DNA from 2 places in the Flavobacterium endoglycinae genome. Region 2 is predicted to be linked to the other one. Evidence: riboswitches for the same ligand, from Rfam matches in the RefSeq annotation. Region 2 holds a riboswitch; the other holds the start of a gene.
What was found. Region 2 has a riboswitch for S-adenosylmethionine ahead of J0383_RS08435 (alpha/beta fold hydrolase). Riboswitches for the same ligand answer to the same signal wherever they lie in the genome.

Region 1: linked by a shared signal. The riboswitch ahead of J0383_RS21360 (TlpA disulfide reductase family protein) and the one ahead of J0383_RS08435 (alpha/beta fold hydrolase) in region 2 are both predicted to bind S-adenosylmethionine.

What each region holds. Positions count from the first base shown of each region.
Region 1 covers NZ_CP071448.1:4,927,158-4,939,610, reverse strand. The annotation lists gene J0383_RS21365 (aminotransferase class V-fold PLP-dependent enzyme) at 1-1,375, opposite strand, end outside; gene J0383_RS21360 (TlpA disulfide reductase family protein) at 1,433-2,422, opposite strand; SAM riboswitch class I at 2,664-2,764, opposite strand; gene J0383_RS21355 (NAD(P)H-dependent flavin oxidoreductase) at 3,052-4,137, opposite strand; gene J0383_RS21350 (nuclear transport factor 2 family protein) at 4,150-4,530, opposite strand; gene J0383_RS21345 (SDR family NAD(P)-dependent oxidoreductase) at 4,602-5,336, opposite strand; gene J0383_RS21340 (tautomerase family protein) at 5,343-5,561, opposite strand; gene J0383_RS21335 (YceI family protein) at 5,566-6,120, opposite strand; gene J0383_RS21330 (Crp/Fnr family transcriptional regulator) at 6,433-7,005, opposite strand; gene J0383_RS21325 (DoxX family protein) at 7,169-7,570, shown strand; gene J0383_RS21320 (LytR/AlgR family response regulator transcription factor) at 7,740-8,507, opposite strand; gene J0383_RS21315 (sensor histidine kinase) at 8,488-9,504, opposite strand; gene J0383_RS21310 (DUF1223 domain-containing protein) at 9,894-10,628, opposite strand; gene J0383_RS21305 (organic hydroperoxide resistance protein) at 10,720-11,130, opposite strand; gene J0383_RS21300 (alpha/beta fold hydrolase) at 11,286-12,305, opposite strand.
Region 2 covers NZ_CP071448.1:1,942,404-1,954,856, reverse strand. The annotation lists gene metK (methionine adenosyltransferase) at 1-1,044, opposite strand, end outside; gene J0383_RS08460 (TonB-dependent receptor plug domain-containing protein) at 1,587-4,433, shown strand; gene J0383_RS08455 (hypothetical protein) at 4,851-5,039, shown strand; gene J0383_RS08450 (O-acetylhomoserine aminocarboxypropyltransferase/cysteine synthase family protein) at 5,104-6,408, shown strand; gene J0383_RS08445 (homoserine dehydrogenase family protein) at 6,593-7,681, shown strand; gene J0383_RS08440 (hypothetical protein) at 8,233-8,433, shown strand; SAM riboswitch class I at 8,624-8,732, shown strand; gene J0383_RS08435 (alpha/beta fold hydrolase) at 8,805-9,794, shown strand; gene thrA (bifunctional aspartate kinase/homoserine dehydrogenase I) at 9,796-12,210, shown strand; gene J0383_RS08425 (OsmC family protein) at 12,294-12,453, shown strand, end outside.

The sequences.
Region 1 (12,453 bases), 2.5 Mb from region 2:
TTTTCCATTTTTTATAATTTAAAGCTACTTTTTCAATCGCATCGCAGATATAAAAAAGTTCTTCATTACTCATAATTGGATGCAATGATAAACGAACCCAGCCTGGCTTATTGGTTTGATTTCGCTGCAGTAGTTCATTCGTAATTTCAGCAGATTTCTTTTCATTGATGTTGAAGAGATAGTGCGCGTATGTGCTTGCACAAGACCATCCGCCGCGAACCTGAATTCCAAAACGATCATTTAAAAGTCTAACAATCAAATTATAATGAATATCTTCAATTACAAAAGAAACACAGCCAATACGCTCTGTAGTTAAATCTCCCAAAATAGATAGTCCTTGTATTCGTTGAAGTCTAGAAAAACAAAGATCAAGTAATTCTTTTTCTCTGTTTTTAATATTCTCCACACCCATCTTTTCTTTTAATTCTAAAGCCAAAGCGGTTCTGATTACCTGAAGAAAACCCGGAGTACCGCCATCTTCTCTAACTTCTATAACATCGCTGTAGCAGTATTTTCCCAACGGATTGGTCCATTTTACATTTCCTCCGCCTGGATTATCAGGAAAATCAGATTGGTATAATTTTTCATTGAAAACCAAAATACCGCAGGTTCCTGGTCCGCCTAAAAACTTGTGAGGTGAAAAGAAAATCGCATCTAATTGTTCTTCAGGATTTTTTGGATGCATATCAATTTTAACATACGGAGCCGAAGCTGCAAAATCGACAAAGCAAAGTCCGCCGTTTTGGTGCATGATTTTAGCTAATTCATGATACGGCGTAATAATTCCCGTAACATTCGAGCAAGCCGTAAACGAACCGATTTTTATACTTCTTCCAGCATATTTTTTAATTTCCTCCGAAAGAACTTTTGGATCAACCAAATTGTTTTCATCAGGAGGAAGAATGACTACTTCAGCATTGGTTTCATACCACGAAACCTGATTAGAATGATGTTCCATATGCGTGATAAAAACTACAGGCCGGTCTTCTTCTGATTTTGTTCGAAGAGCCATGATACGCTGCAGTTTAGACAACGCTGCTGTCATTCCGCTTCCAGTTGTTACCAGAACATCTAATTCGCTGGCATTAACCGATTTTTTAATAATGTCTCTAGCATGCTGATAGGCATGTGTAGATGTTTTTCCTGTTTGACTTGAAAGTGAATGCGTGTTGGCAATCATTGGACCAATTTTATTAAGCATTATATCTTCGATCGGGGCGTATAACCTTCCGCTGGCAACCCAGTCTGCATACACTAGATTTTGTTCTCCGTAAACCGATTCGAAAGTATGGTTAATTCCTACGGTGTTTTCTCTAAACTTAGAAAAGTAACACTCAGGTTCTGTTGGTTTTGTTGTTGGCTCAATAGCATTCATATCCTTATCATTTTTAATTAACTAAATTGTATTGTCGTTATTTCTTTTGGATTGGTTTTAGATTTTATTCTCCAAAAGACTTTTTAATGTAGATTGTAATTCTTCTCCATGCAGGTTTTTGGCAACGATTACTCCTTTAGGATCAATTAAATAATTGCCAGGAATTGCTCGCACACCATATAATTTAGCAACAGTGCTATTCCAGAAAAGCAAATCAGAAACGTGTGTCCATGTTAAATTATCGTCTTGAATTCCTTTAACCCAATTTTCTTTCTTTTTATCCAATGAAATTGCCACAATATTGAATCCTTTATCATGAAATTCTTTGTAGGCTGCCACAATATTCGGATTCTCTTTTCGGCATGGCCCGCACCAAGAAGCCCAAAAATCGACCAAAGTATATCCTTTTAAATTGTCATAAAGGCGAACTGGTTTTCCATCAGGATCATTGGCAGTAAAATCAGGGGCTTTTTTACCAACAGCTAATCCGTCTAAAACGGTAACCAGTTCTTTTAGTTCTTTCACATAAGTAATGTTTTGAAGGCTTTTGTCTAATAGAGCAATATTTTGTGTAATCTGCTCTGGAGATAATCGATACGACCAGTTTCTATACAGCACATAAGCCGAAACAATAGATTTTGGATTTTCTGTTATGAATTTGCTGATTTCAACATCTTTGGTCTTTTTATAGGTTTCGAACAAATCCTGAGAAGCCGAACCTTCAACCACAGAAGCAGTATAATACTTCTTCGGACTTAATTTTACTGTGATTGGGTCTTTCTCAAGGAAAATATACAATGGCGAACTTTCTGTATTGACGCTTAATCCATACAATTCTGGCGTTTTTACTTTTGTTTTAAAACTAAAATTTCCGTCTTTTACTTTTACCGAATCAATCGTGGTAAACATTTTATTGTGAAATTTTTGCAGGTAAACATATTGTACTAAAGTGTCGGCAACTGTTCCTTTTAATTGTAAATTGTTTTCTTGAGCCTGAGTTTGAAAAACTCCAAGAAATAAAGCAAAACCTAATAGTATTTTTTTCATTTTATTTTTAGTTTTAGATTAGACAAAAGGATTTCGGGCTAATGTCAAAAAGCCATCAGCGTATGATATTAAAAAAGAAAATCTAAGTAAAAATTAGTGCTTTCGCATTCGGAAAACCGCCAGACTATTTTCTTCGAAAATTAAATTTAAAAGTTCGTATCCTGCGTACAAAGTCGATTCTGTTTTCATTTTAATACATTTTTAATATCGATGATCTTAAACAGATTTTCTGAAAAAATCTTTCTTATCTGTCCGCATGCAGCGGAAGGATTTAGCACCTTATTCGGCAACAGGTTGCTAAGACTTCACTGGGCCTATTCCCTCAGTCTTTCTGGATAAGTATCATTATATAATTTTTCTGTGATACAAATATATATTAATTCTACCGAATTAGTCAAGTTTAAAATAAGTTTTTTTTGTTTTTATTGAAAAGAGATTGATTAAAAGAATCCAAACACCTATAATTAAAGCAATTATACAAAAATATAAATTTGAGAATTTCATCATTTTATAATGTAAATTCATGTATCAACCTCAATATAATGAGCCAATTTGATTTTGTATGATAGTAAAAAAAACTCATTTCATAACCGAAATGAGTTTGTCTTGTTAAAATTTACAATTCTAGTTTATGATTTTAATCCATCAAAATAGGCTGTTGTTTCTTCAATCAAAGCATTCATCAAGGCAGCTGCTTTAGTATGTTTTAAAATTGGCGAAATCTGACCGCCCCAAAATAAAATCATGTCCCATTTCTGCTGTTCGATTGCCGCTTTTCGTAACGGTGCAATAAAAGTAGTTTGAAGCGGGAAAGGTAAATATCCAAATTCTTTACCTGTCATTTCTTTGGCGACACGGCTGGTTAAACCACGCCCGAGTCTTCCTGTATAAGCTCGTGATAAAGTAGTATATTTAGCTGCATCAGAAAACAACATCTCCTTGTGAATAGGCAAAGCGTTTGATTCATCAGTTGCTAAAAAAGCCGTTCCAATCTGCGCTGCACTTGCGCCTAGTGTTAAAGCTGCTGCAATTCCTTTTCCGTCTGCGATACCGCCGGCTGCAATAATTGGCGTTTTTATTTTTTCGCGCATTAACTGCAGTAATACAAAAGTTCCTGTTACAGATGATTCTGCATCAGTTAAAAAAGAAGGACGATGTCCGCCAGCTTCAAAACCAGACGCTATAATCATATCCACTCCGGCATTGTCTAAAAATATGGCTTCGTCTAAGGTAGTTGCTGCTCCTACTGTTACAATTCCAGATCTACGGCATTGTTCTAAAACATCAGCTGAAGGCACGCCAAACATAAAACTGAAAACTTTTGGACGAATGTCTAAAATTACCTGTAATTGGTTTTCAAATCGGGATTGAAAAGGGGCTGGTTTTTCTGGCAGCGGAATTCCAGCTTCATCATAATAAGGTTTGAATAAAGCCGCCGTTTTATCGAACTCTTCATCTGTTAAACCCGACTGTGGAATATCGTGATCTGAAACCCAAAGGTTGATATTATACGGTTTATTGGTTGCCTTTTTTATTTGTTTATCAATTTCAAAAATTTCCTGCGGTGTATTGGTGTAGGCTCCGTAACCGCCCAATCCGCCAGCGTTAGAAACCGCTGCTGTCAGCTCAACTGTTGATAGATTGCCGCCAAAAGGTCCCTGAAGAATTGGATAATCGATTCCTAATAGTTCCGATGCTTTTGTATTGTACCACATGAGTGAAGATTTTTAGTTATTGCTTACGTCTGTGAGCATTTTATTTACGATAAGCCATTGTCCGTTTATCTTATGGAAAGATAAAAAATCCCGATAATTAAAGTCGTACATTTTAACATTTAATTCCGCTACAGCGATAGAATTGACTACTCGTATATCAATAATTTCACCTTTAAAAGGTTTACCTGAATCTTTAGGACTTTGTCGGTTTTTAACACCATCTAAATACAAATCAACTGTTTTAAAGTAAGGCTGATTTTTGACATCTCCAAAAAGGAAAGTTCCGGGCTGCAAAATGCTTCCCAAGAGCATTTCATCACCTTCATAAATTCCTTTAAAATAATAATTTTCTATTGCGTTGGTAATTGCTTTTACCGCTTCCTGATTTTCCATTGTACTTGTATTTTGAGCTTTTATGCCCTGAAAACTCCAGAGCATAAAAGCTGTTATTAATAGTTTTCAACTTAGTTTAAATTGTGTCCGGCAGCTTTTCCTCCATCGACATTGATAATTGTTCCAGTAATAAAATTACTAGTGGCAACGGTATAGACCATTTCGGCAACATCATCAATCTCCCCTACTCGGTTTAGTAAATGAAGTCCTGCACTGGAATCGGCATTGTCACCATGCATTGGCGTGCGAATTACACCCGGCGCAACAGTATTTACACGGATATTTTGTTTTCCAAATTCGGCCGCTAACTGAATGGTTAAAGCATGGATAGCGCCTTTACTCGCAATGGGAGCAGTAGCCGGCCATCCGCCTAAACCGTGATTCACAAGTGGTGTTACAATATTGATTACCACACCGTCTTTTTGTTGTAACATTTGCGGTATAACGGACTGAGTTGTAAAATAAGTTCCTTTTAGATTTGTTTTTAAAAACTTATCCAGATAGGCTTCATCAACTTCCAGAAAAGGTTTGCTTTCGAAAATTCCGGCATTATTGATTAATACATCGATAGAACCAAATTTTTGAATTGCAATTGCTGCCAATTTTTCTCCGGTTGCTTTTTGGCTTACATCTCCTGCAGACATAGCCAGATTATCTCCTGCTCCTAATTCGGCGAAAGCTTTCTCCAAAGTATCTTCATTCAATGCATTGATAACTACGTTATGTCCTTTTTCTAAAAAATATTTTGCGATTCCTTTTCCAATTCCCGAAGCGGCTCCGGTTACGATTATAGTTTGTTTTTTCATGATGTTTTATTTTTTATCGGCTGTAATGCCTTTTTCTCTTAATACTGATACTTGTTCGCCTGCATAACCCCAATCGTCGAGTTCGATTTCCTGAATTACAATATGGGTTAAATGTGGGTCTTTGTTTAATACTTCGGTAATCAAATTGGTAATACCGCTTATTAACTGCTGTTTCTGCTCGCGGGTAACGCCTTCGCGGGTCAGTTCTAGTTTTACGTAAGGCATGATCTTAGTTTTGAGATTGTCCAGAAAAAACAGCTTCGGCATTGATTGTAAAATCAAGTTCAAAGTCGTTGTAGATTAAAGTGTCTCCCAGATCTTTAAAGAAGTTTCCAGATCTGAATTTGATGTCGTAAAGTGTACGGTCAATTACCAGTTTTCCTGATAAAGCTGCAGTGTTTGCTTGGTTTTGCAGTGATACTTCAAATCCAGCAGGATGCGTGATATCTTTTATAGTCAGATTTCCTTCCAGATAAAAATTACCATTTAAAAGTTCTTTTACATTTAGAATTTCAAAAGATGCGGTTGGGAATTTTTCTATTGAGAAAAAATCATCAGAAGCAAGATGTCCGGCAAACTGTGCATTAGCTGCAGCATCACTTATATCTAAGATTTTGATTGAGGTTGTATCGATTACTACATTTCCTCCTTTTATTTTTCCATCACTAAAGATGAAATTTCCATTTTTGATACCAATTGTACCATTATGTGCGCCGGTTACTTTTCTTCCGATCCAATCGATGCTGCTTTCTGAGCTTACGATGATATAATTTATTGTTTCCATTTTTATTGTATTTAAAAGTACAATACAAAGGAACGGTAGTTGTCAAAATTGGTTACGTGATGTAGATCACATTCGTTTTTTTGAGTGGCAAAGGTTTAAAGGGACAAAGTTGCAGAGGTTTTTATATCAGCTGTTTTGGTCTCTCGCAGATTTTGCAGATTTATACAGATACAAATTATCAGCTCAATCTGCAAAATCTGCGAGAGCATACATACTTTAAGTCTTTGCGAGAATCACAATCTGTTTAATCAGCTTAAATCAGCCTAATCTGCGTGAAACAAAACCATATAAATAGTTATCTGCAGCAAAAAACTACGAATTATGAAGTCTGCTTAAAGTTTCTCTGGAAACGCCTAAATAAGCGGCAATTAAATGTTTGGGAACGAGATTGTATAATTGCGGATATAAGGCCAAAAGTTCTTCGTAACGGGTTTTGACATTATTATTCATAAAGGATAAAAGTCGTTTTTGAGAAGCGATATAACCTTTATTGGTTCTCCAGCGAAAGAAATGTTCTATCTGGTGAAACTCAGCGCAGAGTTTTTCGCGGTCTTCGCTGGAAAGACACAAAACCTCAGCATCGGTAATGCAATCTACATTTATAGAAGCCGGAGTTTGATTGTAGAGTGCATTGTAATCAGAAGCCCACCAGGTTGGCATGGCAAACTGAAGAATGTACATTTTGATTTCGTCATTAATAAAGAAGGTTTTCAAACAGCCTGAAATTACAAAATATTCATGGTTTACATTATCTCCCACGCCAATAATGGTCTGACCTTTTTTGAAAGACAAGGGTTTAAAATGAGAATAAAAGTAATCAAACTCTTCTTGTGTGAGTGATACGGTTTTCGAAATATGTTCTTTTAAAATGGCTTTGGCTTCCATCCTTAAAATAAAAATGTTTTAGTTCTGTAAAGTTATTAAATCAGATGAACTTACAGATTGTCTATTTCAGAAATCGATTTGTCCGTTTCACCTAATTTATGATATGAAATCGATCGCCATTGACGCAATTTTGTCCTGTTTAACAACTTAAAAATTTAAAATCATGAATGCAAAAACAACAAAAATTATTTATTGGACAGGAATTATTTTAACTTCTTTATGGTTTGGTGCCAGCGGATTTTTTGAATTGACAACCAACAAACTGGTATGGGAAATTACACAGCTTTTAGGATATCCAGCACATTTTATTTACATATTGGGTGTAATGAAAATTTCGGGAGTTATTACGCTTTTAATTCCAAACCGATTATTACGCTTAAAAGAATGGGTATTTGCCGGAATATTTTTTGACATCATATTCGCTTTCTTTTCAAAACTAGCTGTTTTAGGTTTTGGTGCAACAACAGATGCTATTATTGCTTTTGTTATGGTTAGCGTAACGTATGCTATGTTTAGAAGATTATACAGCGTTACTTACATTCTTAATCCGAAGGACGAGAAATAAAAAGCTTAGAAAAGTTTCAATGAAAAATAATCAGATCTTTTGAAATAAACATGAAACAAATCTCGTAAAGTATTTACGTCTTTACGAGATAGTTTTATTATAAACTAAAGACAAATCTGGAAAAATTGATACTGATTACTGAGTCAAAAAACTGCATTGAAAAAAAAAATTACCTATTCTCCAGCCAGCTTAAAAATGCCGTTGTTTTTTCCTTTCCTACCAATAATTTTTCTTCGGTTGGAATGGTTAATTTGATGATTAGTTTTCTTGAAAAGTAATGTTCCGCTTCTCTTATGGCTGAGAAATTGACCAGATATTGTCTGTTGAGTCTGAAAAACTGAATAGGCGATAATAGTTTATGAACCTCATCTAATGACTGTGTAATTTGATATTCGGTCTTATCAAAAGTCATGATTGTCGGAGTTTCATTTTTAATGAAGAAAAATGCGATGTTTTCTGTCTGAATCGTTTGGTATTTATTGTTTTTGAAAACCAGAAAACTGCTTTTTCCTGTATTTTCGCCTGTTCGGGTTAAGAGATAATCAAAATCAGGCATCATTTTTTTATTTCTCTGGAAGAAGTTCTTCAACTCACCCGCCTTTTTAATTGCCTGCGAAATGCTTTCTCTTGAAAAAGGTTTCAATACATAATCAATTCCGTTTGATTTAAAAGCTTCGATAGCATAATCGTCAAAAGCGGTGCAGAAAATAACCGGAGATAAAACCTCAACATTTTTGAAAATCTCAAAGCATAATCCGTCTGCAAGCTGAATATCCATAAAAATCAAATCGGGCTGATCGTTTTCTAAAAGATAACTCACAGCGCCGTCGATACTCTGAATATAAGATACAATCTGAGCGTCGGGTCTGATACTTATTATAAGCTGGCCAAGAGCTTTGGCCGTTTTTACTTCATCTTCAATTATTACGATAGTCATAAATCAGGGGTATTTTAACTTTAAAAAGAGTTTCGGTTTTATCTATTTCAATTTCCTTGTGAACCAAATGCAGAAATCGCTGGTTGATATTGTCCAAACCAACTCCGGTTGACAAAGTACCTCGTTTGAGCTGAATTGGATTTTCGATCACCAGAAATTCATTTTCGGTATATAATTTTATATGCAGAGGTTTATCGAGCGAAACAACATTGTGTTTAATGCAGTTCTCAATCAATAACTGAAGCGAAAAAGGCGGAATTGCCGAATCGTACTGCTTTGGATCAATTTCTTTTATAACATCAAATCCGTCTTCAAAACGGGCTTTCAGCAGATATACATACGAATCTAAAATCTGAAGTTCTTCTTTTAAAGAAATCAAATCCAGTTTTCTGCTTTCTAATGTAAAACGATAAAAATCAGATAATTTCAGGATAAAATCAGAACTCTGCGGGTCCTGCATATCGACCATTGATTTCAGTGTATTTAAACTGTTAAATAAAAAGTGCGGGTTTACCTGTTGTTTCAACAATTCGTACTGCGCTCCCAGATTTAAAGCTTTGGTGCGTTCCAACTCTACTCCCATTTGCTGTGTCTGATAGTTTTGAAACAGAAGATGCAGGAACATATATACAATGAGGTTGATCAAAACACCGCGGAGTTCGAACATTATGGGCGCATCCATTTTTGAAACCTGAAAAAGTTCTTGATGCGCAATTACCAAAATCACCATCAGCAGAATTCCCAACAAAACACTCAACAGCAATTTCCAGTTAAAGAGGCTTTTATTAGTTCGTTGTGATGAAAATTTTGGTAAACTATAAATGTTGTAATACCAAATAAAAAGAGAAAACAGCAGTGTAATCGAAGAGTTTATAATAAGGTCTCCAGGCGTAGAATCGGCATCAAATAATTTGGGTATTGAAGCCATTACCGCCAGTGCGATAGAGCTTCCCCAAATGACTTTGAGCGAAACCTGAAAGCGTTTTGCTTTTTCCATAATTGTATTTGTTTGGTTATCCTGTTAGTCAAAGATAGGTTTATTTTGAAAAAAAATATTTCAGGCTTATTCAGCTGATTTTTATTTTTTTTAAACACATAGAAACATAGATTTTTTTGCTTTAAAAGTAAGATTAAAAAAACTAGTTTTCAATCATAGCTATGTTTACTCAAACAAATGTTGTCTGTTTTTTCAAAAATGTTTTGTTGTGAAAAAATTATTTCACGCAGATTAAAAAGATTAAAGCTGATAAATGCTGATTTTTTATTTCTGACTTAAAAACACATAGCTATTGTTTATTTAAACAAATGAAATTTCTTTTTACGCAAAGCAAAACTATGTCTCTATGTGTTAAAATTAATGAAGCTTCATCAATATAGAACAAAACCTTAAGCACGTTTTACACCTAAAACAGCTCCTGAATTCATATCCTGTACAAAACCAATAATTTCGAAATACTGTGTATTGAAATTTTTAGGCAGACGAACTGTTGCTGTTCCTTTTTTCACTTTATTCAAATCAACTGATTGCAACTGACGAACGATTTGATAATGCGTTAAAACACGATTGGCATTTTCTCCTCTTTTTATATTGCTTTTGGCTTCTTTTTGAACCACAGCAATAAACAAACGACTGTTTTTTGAAGTCCCTTCTACACTATAGTTTACTGAAAGGTTATTATCAATTTGATTCGTTTCTAAACTCAAAGAAGCAGAAGCAGGTTTGACAAGTGCCGATTTGATTCCGTTTCGCAGACTTGTTTCCTGAGAACCTACATAATCAATTTTTCCGTTAATGATAACCTGAGGTGTGTAAATAGGATCTTTTCCCATGAATTTAGCATAATCATATTGTCTTTTCGTATAATCGGCATTACTGAAAATATCTTTCCAGCCTTGTTTGTCCCAATAATCAACGTGGTAAGCCAATACATAAACATTCTTGTCTTTTAATTCATTCTGAATTCTTCCTGACAGTTCATCAGCCGGCGGACAGCTCGAACAGCCTTCTGATGTATATAACTCTAAAAGGGCAAAACCTTTTTTATCTGAATTGCTTTGTGCGAAAATGGTGTTTCCCATTAAAAGAAACAGCATTATAAAAGCGGGAACTATATTTTTCATTTCATTTTGAAGTCAAAGGTTATTGGTTAGGAGTTAAAGGTTAAGAATTAGGTTTCAACAACTCATAACCCCTAACCTATAACTTATAACTTTATATGATATTAATATCTACATAAATATTTCCTCTCGTAGCTTTAGAATACGGACAGGTTTGGTGTGCCTGTGCTGCCAAAGCTTCTGCCGTTTCGCGGTCAATTCCCGGAAGACTGATGTTTAAACGTGCTTGCAATGAATATTCACCTTCTGTTACACATAAATCTACTTCTGCGTCTACAGCTGTTTCTGACGGAAGTTTAACTCCCAATTTTGAAGCGGCGATTCCTAATGCTCCAATAAAACAAGCCGACCATCCTGCAGCAAATAACTGCTCCGGATTTGTTCCCGGACGTGATGATCCCGGCGCGCTTAATTTGATATTCAATTGTTCGTCTGAACTTTGAGAAGCTCCTTCTCTACCGCCTGTGGTGTGCGTTTTTCCTGTGTATAATACTTTTGTGCTCATGATAATTTTAGATTTTAGATTTTAGATTTTAGATTTTAGATTTTAGATTTTAGATTTTAGATTTTAGATTTTAGATTTTAGATTTTAGATTTTAGATTTTAGATTTTTAAAAATCGCTTCGCTCTTTTTGGAATTTAATTTTTAATTCTCAATTTTTAATTTTTAAAGCCAGCTACGTCAATAATTGCTTGTGCAAATGCCTTTGGATCTTCCTGCGGAACGTTGTGCCCAATTCCTTTTAAGATTCTGTGTTCGTATTTTCCTGTGAATTTATTGGCGTAAACTTTTCCATCTGCGAAAGCGCCGTCAAAATCACTTCCTATTGTAATGGTTGGAACTTTAATTTCTGGTTTAACGGAAAGACGTTTTTCTAAGTTGTCGTATTTAGATTCTCCAGCTTCCAGAGATTGTCTCCATCTGTAATTGTGAATTACGATTGCCACATGATCCGGATTGTTGAAAGACTGAGCGGTTTGGTTGTAAGTTGCTTTGTCAAAATTCCATAACGGAGAAGCGATTTTCCAGATTAGTTTATTGAAATCGTAAGTGTTTTGAGTGTAACCTTGTTTACCTCTTTCGGTTGCGAAGTAATATTGGTACCACCATCCTAACTCAGCTGTTGGAGTAAGCGGTTTTAAATTTGCCTCCAGATTTACTACTAAATAACCGCTTACCGATACTAAACCTTTTACACGTTCAGGCCAAAGTGCAGCTACTACAACCGCTGTTCTCGCTCCCCAATCGAAACCACCAATTATGGCTTTATCGATTTTAAGCGCATCCATAAAAGCGATAATATCACTTGCTAAAGCTGCCTGCTGTCCGTTTCTGAAAGTAGCTTCAGAAAGAAAAGTTGTTGTTCCGAATCCTCTTAAATAAGGTGTAAAAACGTGATATCCTTTTGCAACCAAAATTGGAACCACTTCGTTATAGCTGTGAATATCATAAGGCCATCCGTGAAGCAGAATAACCGGAGTTCCGTTTGAAGGACCTGCTTCTGTATAGCCTACGTTTAATAATCCGGCATTGATTTGTTTTAAAGTTCCAAGTGAAGGGTTTACTTCAATAGTTTGTTTTGGAGCTTGTGCATTGATTAAAGCGGCATTCATAAAAAGAGCTGCGATTAAAACCAATTTAGCTGAAATTCTATTTGTAATGTTTAATAGCGTTTTCATAATTTTATTTTTTGATGAGTTGATTATCAGTTAATTTCTTCGTCAAAGGTATCTTGACAATTGTTGTTTTTAAAGTAGAAAAAAGGTGAAGCGGACAAAGTCGAGGTTGAAATGGACAATCTTTTAATTGTGAATTGTAAATGGTTAA
Region 2 (12,453 bases):
CATATCAAAAATAGCTTCTACCTTTTTAGCGATTTCACCGTTAGTTAAGTTTACTTTAGAAGTTCCGTACGTTTCAATGAAAATTCCCATTGGCTCAGCAACACCAATTGCGTAAGAAACCTGAACTAAGATTTCGTCAGCAACACCAGCAGCCACTAAGTTTTTAGCGATATGACGAGTTGCATATGCACCACTTCTATCTACTTTACTTGGGTCTTTTCCAGAGAATGCACCACCACCGTGAGCACCTTTTCCACCGTAAGTATCCACGATAATTTTTCTTCCTGTTAAACCAGTATCTCCGTGAGGTCCTCCAATAACGAATTTTCCTGTTGGGTTAATATGATAGTTAATTTTATCATTGAATAAGTGAGCGTGCTCTGGGTTCTTAGCAATAATTCTAGGAATCAAGATCTCAACAATATCTTTTTTGATTTTAGCTAACATTGCAGCTTCTTCATCAAAATCATCGTGTTGTGTTGAGATAACAATTGCATCAATACGAGTTGGTTTGTTATCGTCGCTGTATTCTAAAGTAACCTGAGATTTTGCATCTGGACGTAAATAAGTGATTTCCTTATTTTCGCGTCTTAAAATGGCTAATTCTTGTAATAATTTATGAGACAAATCAAGAGCCAATGGCATGTAGTTTTCAGTTTCGTTTGTAGCGTAACCAAACATCATCCCTTGGTCACCAGCACCTTGCTCTTCTGGCTTAGCTCTGTCAACACCTTGATTAATATCTGCAGATTGCTCGTGAATTGCTGAAAGAATCCCACATGAATTCGCTTCAAACATATATTCACTTTTAGTATATCCAATTTTACGGATTACTTCGCGTGCAATTTGCTGAACATCTAAATAAGTATTCGATTTTACTTCACCTGCTAAAACAACCTGACCTGTTGTAACTAAAGTTTCACAAGCTACTTTTGAGTCAGCGTCAAATGCCAAAAAGTTGTCAATTAATGCATCCGAAATTTGATCTGCAACTTTGTCTGGATGCCCTTCACTAACAGATTCTGACGTAAATAAATAAGCCATAATAATGTAATAATAATGTATTAGTTTAAAATTAAGCGGGAAAAATAATTGCTAAAAAGGGCTAAAGGAGAGTTGCTGCTTTAGCATTTTTTACTGCTGAAATTAATCTTTCAGCATTCATAACGAAACCGTTTCATTATGAAGAGGTTGCAATCAGTTCAAATTTTTCCTCTGTTTCGGGTGCAAAGGTATGAAACCATTTTGATTTGCAAATTAAAGTTCAACTTTTTTTATTTTTTATGACAGAAATTTAACATTAACATACTACTTTGATAGGGCAATAGAAAATATTTCTGTTTTTGTTTGGCTGATTAAAAAATAGTTCAGACATTTGCCTCGTTAAAATAAAAAAAGAAATGAAATTTACAGTTTGCAATATGATGTCTTGTAAGATGCCGGAACTATCCGCAGAGACTCTATTGTAACTTTTTTTTGAATAGATATAGAACCTCTGCCAGATCGCAGAGGTTTTTTTTGTTCGAAAAATAAAATTGTAAGACTTTTTTGTAAGCCAAAAACAACTAATTAATCAGTAAAAAGAAATGAAGAAAAATGTTATAATCGTTTTAGGTCTTTTGACTTTTTCAGGAATTTATGCTCAGGATAACAAAACCGAGCAGGATACTTTAAAAAACAATGAATTATCAGAAGTTACCATAATTGGATCGAGAAGTAAAAACCGAGTAAAAACAGATGTGCCTGTTCCGGTTGATGTTTTCAATATCTCTGATATTACAAAAGGAGCGCCACAGACCAGCGTTACCCAGATTTTAAATTACGTTGCGCCGTCATTTACCAGTAACGCAACATCTACAGCAGATGCAACCGATCACGTTGATCCAGCACAATTAAGAGGATTAGGACCAGATCAGGTTTTAATTTTAGTAAACGGAAAAAGAAGACACACCAGTGCTTTAGTAAACATAAACGGATCTCCAGGAAGAGGATCTGTAGGAACAGATTTAAATGCCATTCCCTCTTTTGCTATCGAAAGAATTGAAGTTTTGCGAGATGGAGCCGCTGCACAATACGGTTCGGATGCTATTGCGGGAGTTATTAATATTGTACTGAAAAAGAATGCCAATTATGTTTCTGGAGGAATTCAGTACGGTGCCAACCTATCTTCAGGATCAAATAATTTTAAAGGCGGAGCTGATGGAGAAACCCTTCAAGCCGATTTAAACTATGGAACATCTTTAGGAAAACCAGGAAGTTACTTTAATATTACCGGAAGTGCCATTACAAGACAAACAACCAGCAGAGCAGGAATTAGAAGCAACGCTATTTTTAATGCTTACAACGCAGTAGAAAACAGAGCAGCACAAAATGGAGTTCAAATCAATTCGTTGTTTAGCAATATCAATAACACTTCAAACTCGGCACAAATTATCAGTTCATTGCAGCAATATGCACCGCAGGTAAGTTATTTTACTCCAGCACAGCAAAATGCCATTTCTTCTGCCACGACAATTGCTCAAATGCAGACCGCTTTGAATTTTGATGTAACGAATAATGAATTAGCCTATAGAGGTCAGGAAAGAAGAGACTATAATATGAGTGTGGGACAGTCAGAACTGGCTTCGGGACAAGCGTATTATAATGCTAAATACCCATTAACCGAAAATACATCTTTATATTCTTTTGGAGGTGTATCTTATAGAAATGGTAAATCATATGCTTTTAATAGACTTCCAAATGGTTCAGGAACTTTCACGCAAGTGTATCAAAACGGATTTTTACCAGAAATAGAATCTAAAATTTTAGATGCTTCTGCAGCAGTTGGAGTGAATACACAATTGTTTGGGTTTGATACTGATTTAAGTACAAATCTTGGAACAAACTCTTTTCAATATGATGTAAACAATACCATCAATGCTACTTTAGGAGTAAATTCTCCAACGAGTTTTGATGCTGGAAAAGTTTCCTTTTTGCAAAGTACAACTAATTTAGATTTCAGTAAAAAGGTAGATGTTTTATCTGGTTTAAACATTGCATTTGGTGGAGAATTCAGATATGAAAACTATCAGATAAAAGCGGGAGAAGAAGCTTCTTATGGATTATATGATGTAAATGGAAGTTTAGTTTCAGGAATTCTGCCAAGTAATTCACCTTTAATTGTTACTGACTTTTTCGGAAACAAACGTGGAGCGGGAGCACAGGGATTTTCAGGATTTCAGCCATCAGATGCTAAAGAAAAAGACAGAAAAAGTGGAGCTGCTTATATCGATCTAGAATTGAATGCTACTGAAAACTGGCTTATAGATGGAGCAGCACGTTATGAAAACTATTCAGATTTTGGAAGTACCGTTACCTTTAAATTAGCTTCTCTTTTAAAATTAACTAACAACATTAACTGGAGAATTTCTGGGCAAACAGGTTTTAGAGCGCCTTCATTACAACAAAAATATTTTGAATCAAGCTCAACACAATTCATCAACGGATCACCATATCAAGTGGGATATTTTACAAATGATTCTCAAGCAGCAAAAAGTATTGGTGTAGAAAACTTAAGGCCAGAAAAATCAAAAAGTATCAGTACAGGATTTACTTTTAAAATTCCAGAAGCCAACATAACTATTGCGACTGATGCTTACTTTACAAGAATCAACGATCGAATTGTATTGTCAGGACAATACGCAAGACCAACAGATGCGCAGATTGCAGCTGCAACATCGCAAGAACAAAAAGATGCATTAACCTTGTTTCAGCAGGCGTTTGATTTAAAAGGAGTTGAAAGGGCTTCTTTCTGGACAAACGGAATTGACTCTGAAACTAAAGGAATAGATTTGGTAATTTCTCAGAAATACGACGTTATTCAAGATTTTGCAATTAAAAATGATTTGGCTTTAAGTTATAATGAAACCAAAAGAGTCGGAGATTTAAATGTGCCGCAATCAATTATCGATGCTGGGGGAGAACCATTTAGATATTCATTCTTCCCAGAATCTAGCCGCATTTATTTAGAAGAAGCTATTCCAAAATTAAAAGCTAATTTAATGACTACTTTCAGTATTAAAAAACTGGATATCTATTTAAGAAACAGCTATTTTGGTAAAGTAACTGATCCAGGAGCGACAGATGTAAATTTAGACGGATCAGCTTCAGTATACGAACACCCAGAATACAGCGCAAAACTAGTAACCGATTTATCATTAGGATATCAAATCAACGAACATTTTAGAGCTACAATTGGATTTAATAATATAGGAGATGTTTATCCAGATAGAAATAATCCGGCAACGCCAGCCTTTACTAATACAACTCCAACTTTATCTCCTGCGCCAAGTACTGATTTAAGCAACGCCAATCAATTTGCGTATTCTAGAGCAGTATCGCAGTTTGGACTAAATGGAAGATTTGGATTTGCCCGTTTGAGCTTTAAATTTTAATCTCCTAAAAAAAAAGCCACAGATTGAAAGGTTTAGACGAATTAGCATTGATTTTAAATCATTGTAATCTTTTAATCTGTGGCTAAACTTAATCACAATGCTAAGTTGAATCCTTGATTTTATAAGGGTTGAAAAAAAATAATTGAAAATATTAAATTTTTATTTGGTCGTTAAAAAAATACTTATTACATTTACTCTATCAAATTAGTCGAGTTTAAAAATAAAAAATCAATTTTAAATAAAATGAAAACAATAGCAAAAGGAAATATGATGTGTTGTAGAATGATGCAGATGTGCATCCCAATTTGCTGTTGCCAAAAGTAAAAAGATACAAATCTTTAGTTATAGTTACACTATAAGCCCTTTTGGTAGCCATCCGAAAGGGCTTTTTTAATTTCAATATTTAAAATTAAGATCATGAAAACATTAAATTCAATAGCAGTAGAATATTTATTGAGAAACGATTCTCAAAACAACAATACAAAATCAGAAAATATTACAAGAGAAGTGGCAAGACTACATCAAGAACAAGATTTAAAAAATCAGCAATCATTACTCTTTCAACTGTATTATCTGGAAGAAGAAGGCGAAGACTTTTTTGCATAAACCAATTCTAAAATTCATTTACAATATATAATAGGATTAACAATACCTAAAAAACTAAGAAATCATGAGTACACAAAAATTTGCAACAAACGCATTACACGCAGGACATGATGTAACGAAAAACGGAGGAACAAGAGCAGTACCAATTTACCAAACGTCATCATACGTATTTAACAGTGCAGATCATGCGGCTAATTTATTCGGATTAGCCGAAGCTGGTTTTATCTACACAAGATTAAACAATCCAACAAATGATATTCTTGAACAGCGTTTGGCTGCACTAGAAGGCGGAATTGGAGCTGTAGTTACAGCATCTGGAGCATCTGCAATTGCGACTACTTTATTGACTTTACTTAGAGCTGGCGATCATATCGTAGCATCTAACAGTTTATACGGCGGAACTTATAATTTATTAAGTGTAACGCTGCCACGATTAGGAATTACAACCACTTTTGTAGATCCTTCTAATCCAGAAAACTTTACCAAAGCCGCCAAAGAAAACACAAGAGCCTTCTTTGTAGAATCTCTGGGGAATCCAAAATTAGACGTATTAGACTTAAAAGGAATTTCGGCAGAAGCCAAAGCATTCAAAGTGCCGTTTATAGTAGATAATACAGTTGCGACACCTTATTTATTAAACCCAATTAAATACGGTGCCGATATTGTAATTCATTCCTTAACTAAATATATTGCCGGAAACGGAACTTCATTAGGCGGTGTAATCATTGACGCCGGAAATTTTGACTGGGCAAACGGGAAATTCCCTGAATTTACAGAACCTTCTGCCGGATATCATGGATTAGTGTATCACGAAGCTTTAGGTAATGCCGCTTTTATTGCAAAAGCCAGAATTGAAGGACTGCGTGATTTCGGATCAGCTCTGAGTCCTTTTAACGCCTTTCAGATTATTCAGGGATTAGAAACACTGCCAATCCGAATTAAAAAACACAGTGAAAATGCTTTGGCATTAGCCGAATGGTTAGAACAGCAAGATGAGGTGGTTTGGGTAAACTATCCAGGTTTAAAAACCAATAAATATTATGATTTGGCTCAGGAATATCTTCCAGAAGGACAAAGCGGAATCATAACTTTTGGTTTGAAAGGAGGATTTGATGCTGCCAAAAAAGTTGTAGATGAAACACGATTATTTTCGCTGTTAGCCAATATTGGCGATACCAAATCGCTGATTATCCACCCGGCCAGTACCACTCATCAGCAATTGTCTGAAGAAGAACAATTGTCAACAGGAGTTTCGAAAGATTTAATCCGACTTTCTGTTGGAATAGAAGATGTTGAAGATTTAATTGCCGATTTGCAAGCCGTCTTTGAAAGCGTAACCCAATCGCAATACAGCATTAATAAAAATTAGGTTTTTTTGTTTTTTGTTTGAAAAATTGCCTTTAGCAGCGTGAGTTCTGCTAAGGGTGATTTTTTATGAAAAGACTATCGATATAAAATAAACCATATAGTTAGAAACGCACCGCGTTTACTCGCTAACATGGCAGGTTCAATATAAACGTTGATTTAAATGAACTTATATAAAAATTAAAATTATGTCAAAACTAAAAATAAATATTATCCTTTTTGGAATTGGTAATATTGGAAGCACTTTAATCAATCAGATTATCGAAAGCCAAGAGTTTTTTCTTCAGAGTAGAAATGTTGATTTTCACTTTCCAATAATTACCAATTCAACAGTTGCCTTTTTCGAGAAAGAAGGTGTTGGATATTCCTGGGAAACCAATTTTCGACAATTGGCCGTTCCTTTTAGGGTAGAAGATATTATCGAATTTGCCAAAGAAAATGAATTCGAAAATTTAATTGCAGTCGATGCAACTGCAAGTGATGAACTGATTGGACATTACAATACTTTAATCGAAAACGGATTTAATATTGTTGCCGTAAATAAAAAAGCCAATACGCTTCCAATCGATCTTTATAAAAAGCTTAGAGAAAATCTCAAAAAGCATGATAAAGAGTTTTTATATGAAACCTCTGTCGATACCGGAATTCCGGTTTTACAAACTTTAAGAGATTTGTATTTCTCTGGCGAGAAAATAACAAAAATAAGAGGCGTCTTTTCAGATAATCTAAGTTATGTTTTTAATCGTTTTTCGGCTGAAGAAAACTCCTTTTCATCTGTTTTAAAAGATGCTAGTCTCCTAGGATTAATGCGATCTACTTTTAAAGAAGATTTGTCTGGAAATGACACCGCAAAGAAATTATTGATTCTTACCCGTGAAATAGGCAAAGAATTTGAATTTTCAGATATAAAAATCCATCCGCTTATTAAAGAAGAACATTTAGAAAAAAATGGCATTCTAAATAAAGAAGCAATCGACAAATCTTTTAAAATCGCCAAAATCACACAAGCAGAAAATCATGTATTGCGATATGTAGGCGAATTTGATGTGGAGAAAAACACACTTGAAGTCAAATTGATTTCGGAACCTGTTACTTCCGCAATTGGACAATTGAAAGGTTCTGATTCTATTTTTGAAATTTATACCAAATCGTATGCAAATACTCCAATAGTCATTCAAAGTGCTGCGGCAAGCCGACAAGCAATTGCAAGAGGAGTTATAGCGGATATTTTAAAAGTAGCCGAAAAAATTAAAAATAAAGAAGCTGTCTGGCTTTAAGTGGCTCTAATATTAGTAGTTCTTTGAAAGATTGAAACAGAAAGTCAGTTAATTTTTGTAAGATAAAACCTTCTTTAATTCAAAAATAAATTTTGTAAGATGTTTTTTAGCGGTAAAAAGCTGTTTTTTAACGTTATTTTAGAAAAATTGGGCTTTTATAACTTGGAATATTCGAAAAATATTCGCACATTTGTAAGACAAACTAAAAATTGTTAAAAACAGAGAATAGTTTGTTAAAAATGAATAAAACACTTTCGGTAAAATAATCAATTCGGGAAGTTTATAAAAAGTAATAAATGCAAGATTTTTTTAAAATAACAGTCAAATCGCAAATGAATAAGTCCCTTCAGATGAACAAGATGTTCAATGTCGCACGTATTTGTGTATGCGTCTGTTGATACTAAAAGTATATATAAGTTCCATAAAAACTTAGACCCTTTTGGTATTAAAAATCCAAAAGGGTTTTTTTATTCATTTTGGTTACAGTAACAAAGAATTAAAGAAAAAATAAAGATTATAAAATAATAATAACTGACTTAAACTTAAATATCATGAGTGCAATAAACTTCCTAAGAAAAAAACTTTCAACATTCAGAAACAGGAAAAACGAAAGAAATAATCCGCCGCCAACAAATGAATTAATCCATCCAAGTTTTGGAATAACAGAAACGGATAAAAAAATGGTGAAAAACCTACCAAATTCATTAACGTTTTTGATGTACTCAAAAGAAAATGAAACGCTTTTCATCTAAGTTGAAAAAGAACCATAAATTAGGTTAAAAACCTGCATAACATTACTGGGCATAACGTTCGGTAATTTTGTGCGTACAATAGTTTCTGATTGAATTATATCTAAGAAATTGAAGAATCAGTTTCGATAAAATTTGTTTGTTTAAGAAATTAGTAGTTAATTTGCACCGTTAAGTTCAAAAACGTATTGAAATGTTATAAAGAAAGGAGGAGGGATTAGACCCGATGAATCCTTAGCAACCCTTCGTTAATTCGAAGAAGGTGCTGCATTCTACCACGCCCAAACGTGGAAAGATAACAACAAGAATTTTTCTAGTTTCACTCTAGACTTTCTTTCTAATATTTCCACATACAAATCAAAAATAAAAAAGATTTGAAATTGGAAAATATACCAAGTCCCATTATAATTCAAAATTTCATCACCGAAAGTGGTGCAGTTTATCCATACCTGCCTTTAAGTTTTACACTTTCAGGCCAGCCGTTGCATTCTGCCCCAATTGTTCTGGTAAACCATGCTTTAACAGGAAATGCACAAGTAACTGGAGAGAATGGTTGGTGGAGCGATTTAATTGGTGATGGTAAAACAATAGATACCCATAAATTTACGATTCTTGCCTTTAATGTTCCAGGCAACGGCAATGATTCTTTTATCATTGAAAACTATCTCGATTTTAAAACACGAGACATTGCTAGAATCTTTCTGCAAGGTCTCGAAGCGTTACAAATCGAACAGGTATTTGCTATAATCGGCGGCTCTGTTGGCGGTGGAGTAGCTTGGGAAATTCTAGCGTTGGCGCCAAATATCACCGAACACTTAATTCCAATTGCAACCGACTGGAAATCGACCGACTGGATGATTGCCAATTGTTTCCTGCAAGAACAGATTCTGAACAATTCATCAAAACCAATCGAAGATGCCAGAATTCACGCTATGCTGTGTTACCGTTCTCCAGAATCTTTCAAAGAAAAATTTCAACGAACCATCAATCAGGATCTTTTGATTTTTAATATCGAAAGCTGGCTCGCACATCACGGAAACAAGCTGCAGAAACGTTATCAGCTTGCTTCTTATAAATTGATGAACCAATTGCTGAAAACAATCGATATAACTCGAAATAGTGAGGATTTCGAGACATTAATTTCCAAATCAAATGCCGCAATACACATTATTGCAATCAACTCAGATTTATTTTTTACGCCAAAAGAAAATCTGGAAACTTATAATGAATTAAAGAAGTTTAAAAACAATGTTTCATACAGCGAAATAGATTCGGTTCACGGACATGACGCTTTTTTAATAGAGTACAAACAATTAGATCATTTACTTGCCGATATTTTTAAGGCAGAAAAAATAGCAAAATAAAATGAAAATATTAAAATTTGGAGGTAAATCATTATCAAACGGAGAAGGACTTAACAAAGTAATTTCAATCATTTCAGATAAAGTAAATCAAGGCGAAAGAATTGCCGTAGTCGTTTCTGCCCGCGGAAATGCAACAGATGAACTAGAAGATATACTAAGAATTGCCGCTAAAAACGGAAACTACAAACCTCTTTTGGAAAGTTTTAAAGCATATCAAGCTTCCGATTATCCGCAAGTTGATTTATCAGAAGAATTCAATGTTTTAGACAAACTTTTTGAAGGAGTAAGTTTGATTGGAGATTACAGCAATAAAATCAAAGATCAGATTTTATCAAAAGGAGAATTGCTTTCGGCGAAATTATTGACTTCTATTTTAGTTGAAAAAGGAATTCCTGCCAATTTCGTAGATACGAGAGAACTGTTGAAAACAGACTCTAAATTTGGTGATGCGCAGCCTTTAGAACAACTTTCTAAGAAAAACGTTATCAATTATTTCAAGCTTCATAACGGAGAAACGGTGAATATCGTAACAGGTTTCATTGGATCTAACAACAACAACGACACAACTACTTTAGGAAGAAACGGAAGCAATTACACCGCTTCGTTAATTGCGAACTATTTGGATGCAGAAGAGCTTCAAAATTTCACGCACGTTGACGGAATTTACACAGCAAACCCAGATTTAGTAGCCGATGCTAAAAAAATCGAATTCTTATCATTTAACGAAGCAAATGAGCTGGCTAATTTTGGAGCCACTATTCTGCATGCAAAAACCATTATTCCGTTATTAGAAAAGAATATTCCACTTCGTATTTTAAACACCTTCAATCACGAAAACCACGGAACTCTAATTACTTCAAATTCTCAAAAAGAAGGAATCAAGACACTTTCAGTTTTAGAAAACGTTTCTTTAGTGAATCTTGAAGGACGCGGGTTACTAGGAAAAGCCGGAGTTGATGCCCGAATCTTCAAAGTAATGGGCGATCACAACATTAGTGTAAGCATTATTTCGCAAGGTTCTTCAGAAAGAGGAATCGGATTGGTTGTGGCAAAAGACAAAGCAACACTGGCAATGGTCGAATTGGAAAAAGAATTCGAAAACGACTTTTATTCTAAAGACGTAAACCAGATTACCGTAACCGATAACGTGTCTGTAATTTCAATCATTGGTCAGGATTTAAGTACTTTCCACAAACCGTATACAGCTTTAATTAAAAACAAAATTGTTCCAATTTTATTCAACAATACCGTTACGGGTAAAAACGTGAGTTTGGTGGTTAAAAAAGAAGAACTCACGAAAGCCTTAAACGTAATTCACGGAGAGATTTTTGGAGTTTCTAAAAAAATCAACATTGCGATTTTCGGACACGGTTTAGTAGGCGGAACTTTGATTAACCAAATTTTAGAATCGGCTTCATCAATCGAAAAACGAAAAGATATTAAGCTGAATGTATTTGCGATTGCCAATTCTAAAAAATTGCTTTTAAACAGACACGGTGTTAACAATAACTGGAAAACCGATATTGAAACCAAAGGCGAGCCATACACGATTCAGGATATTATAGCTTATGCTAATGAACATCATTTAGAAAATTTAATTGCAGTAGATAATACAGCAAGTGCTTCTTTTGTAGAAAACTACATTCCGCTTGTAGAAAGCAGTTTCGATTTGATCTCTTCAAATAAAGTAGCCAATACGTTAACGTATGGTTTTTACAAAGAATTGAGAAAAGCATTGGCGGAAAATCAAAAGAATTATTTATACGAAACCAATGTTGGAGCAGGATTGCCATTAATTGACACCATTAAATTACTGCATCTTTCAGGTGAAAACATCACTAAAATTAAAGGCGTTTTCTCTGGAACATTAAGTTATTTATTCAATAATTTCTCTGCGAAAGATGCTCCGTTTAGTAAAATTTTACAAGAAGCAATTGACAACGGATATACAGAACCAGATCCGCGTGAAGATTTATGCGGAAATGATGTTGGTAGAAAATTATTAATTTTAGCTAGAGAATTAGACTTGCAAAATGAATTTGAAGAAATCTCAATTCAGAATTTAATTCCAGACCATTTGCGTGAAGGAAGTGCAGCCGATTTCTTAACGAAATTGAAGGAATTTGATCCAATTTATGCTAAAATAAAAGCAGAACAACAGCCAAATCACGTGTTGAGATACATTGGTGAATTGTCTGGAGATTTGCAGAATGACAAAGGAAATTTAGAAGTAAAATTAGTTTCGGTTCCATCAGACACGGCTCTTGGCGGATTAAAAGGTTCTGATTCATTCTTTGAAATTTACACAGAATCTTACGGAGATCGTCCAATCGTTATTCAGGGAGCTGGTGCAGGTTCTGCTGTTACAGCGAGAGGCGTTTTCGGAGATATTTTAAGATTATCTGATAAAGGATAATTGAATTTTAGATTGCAGATTTTTGATTTTAGATTGGTGATCTTGCAATGACAAGAATAAAAAACAAAAAAAATAACAACACAATGAAAGTAACTTTAAACAGAGTAAATGACGCATTTCATTTTAAAGTAAAAAATGAACGCGGACACGTAGTTGACGTTGACAGCAGAGCCGAATTTGGCGGAAGCGATTTAGGTGCAAGTCCAATGGAATTAGTACTAATGGGAGTGGCAGGATGCAGCG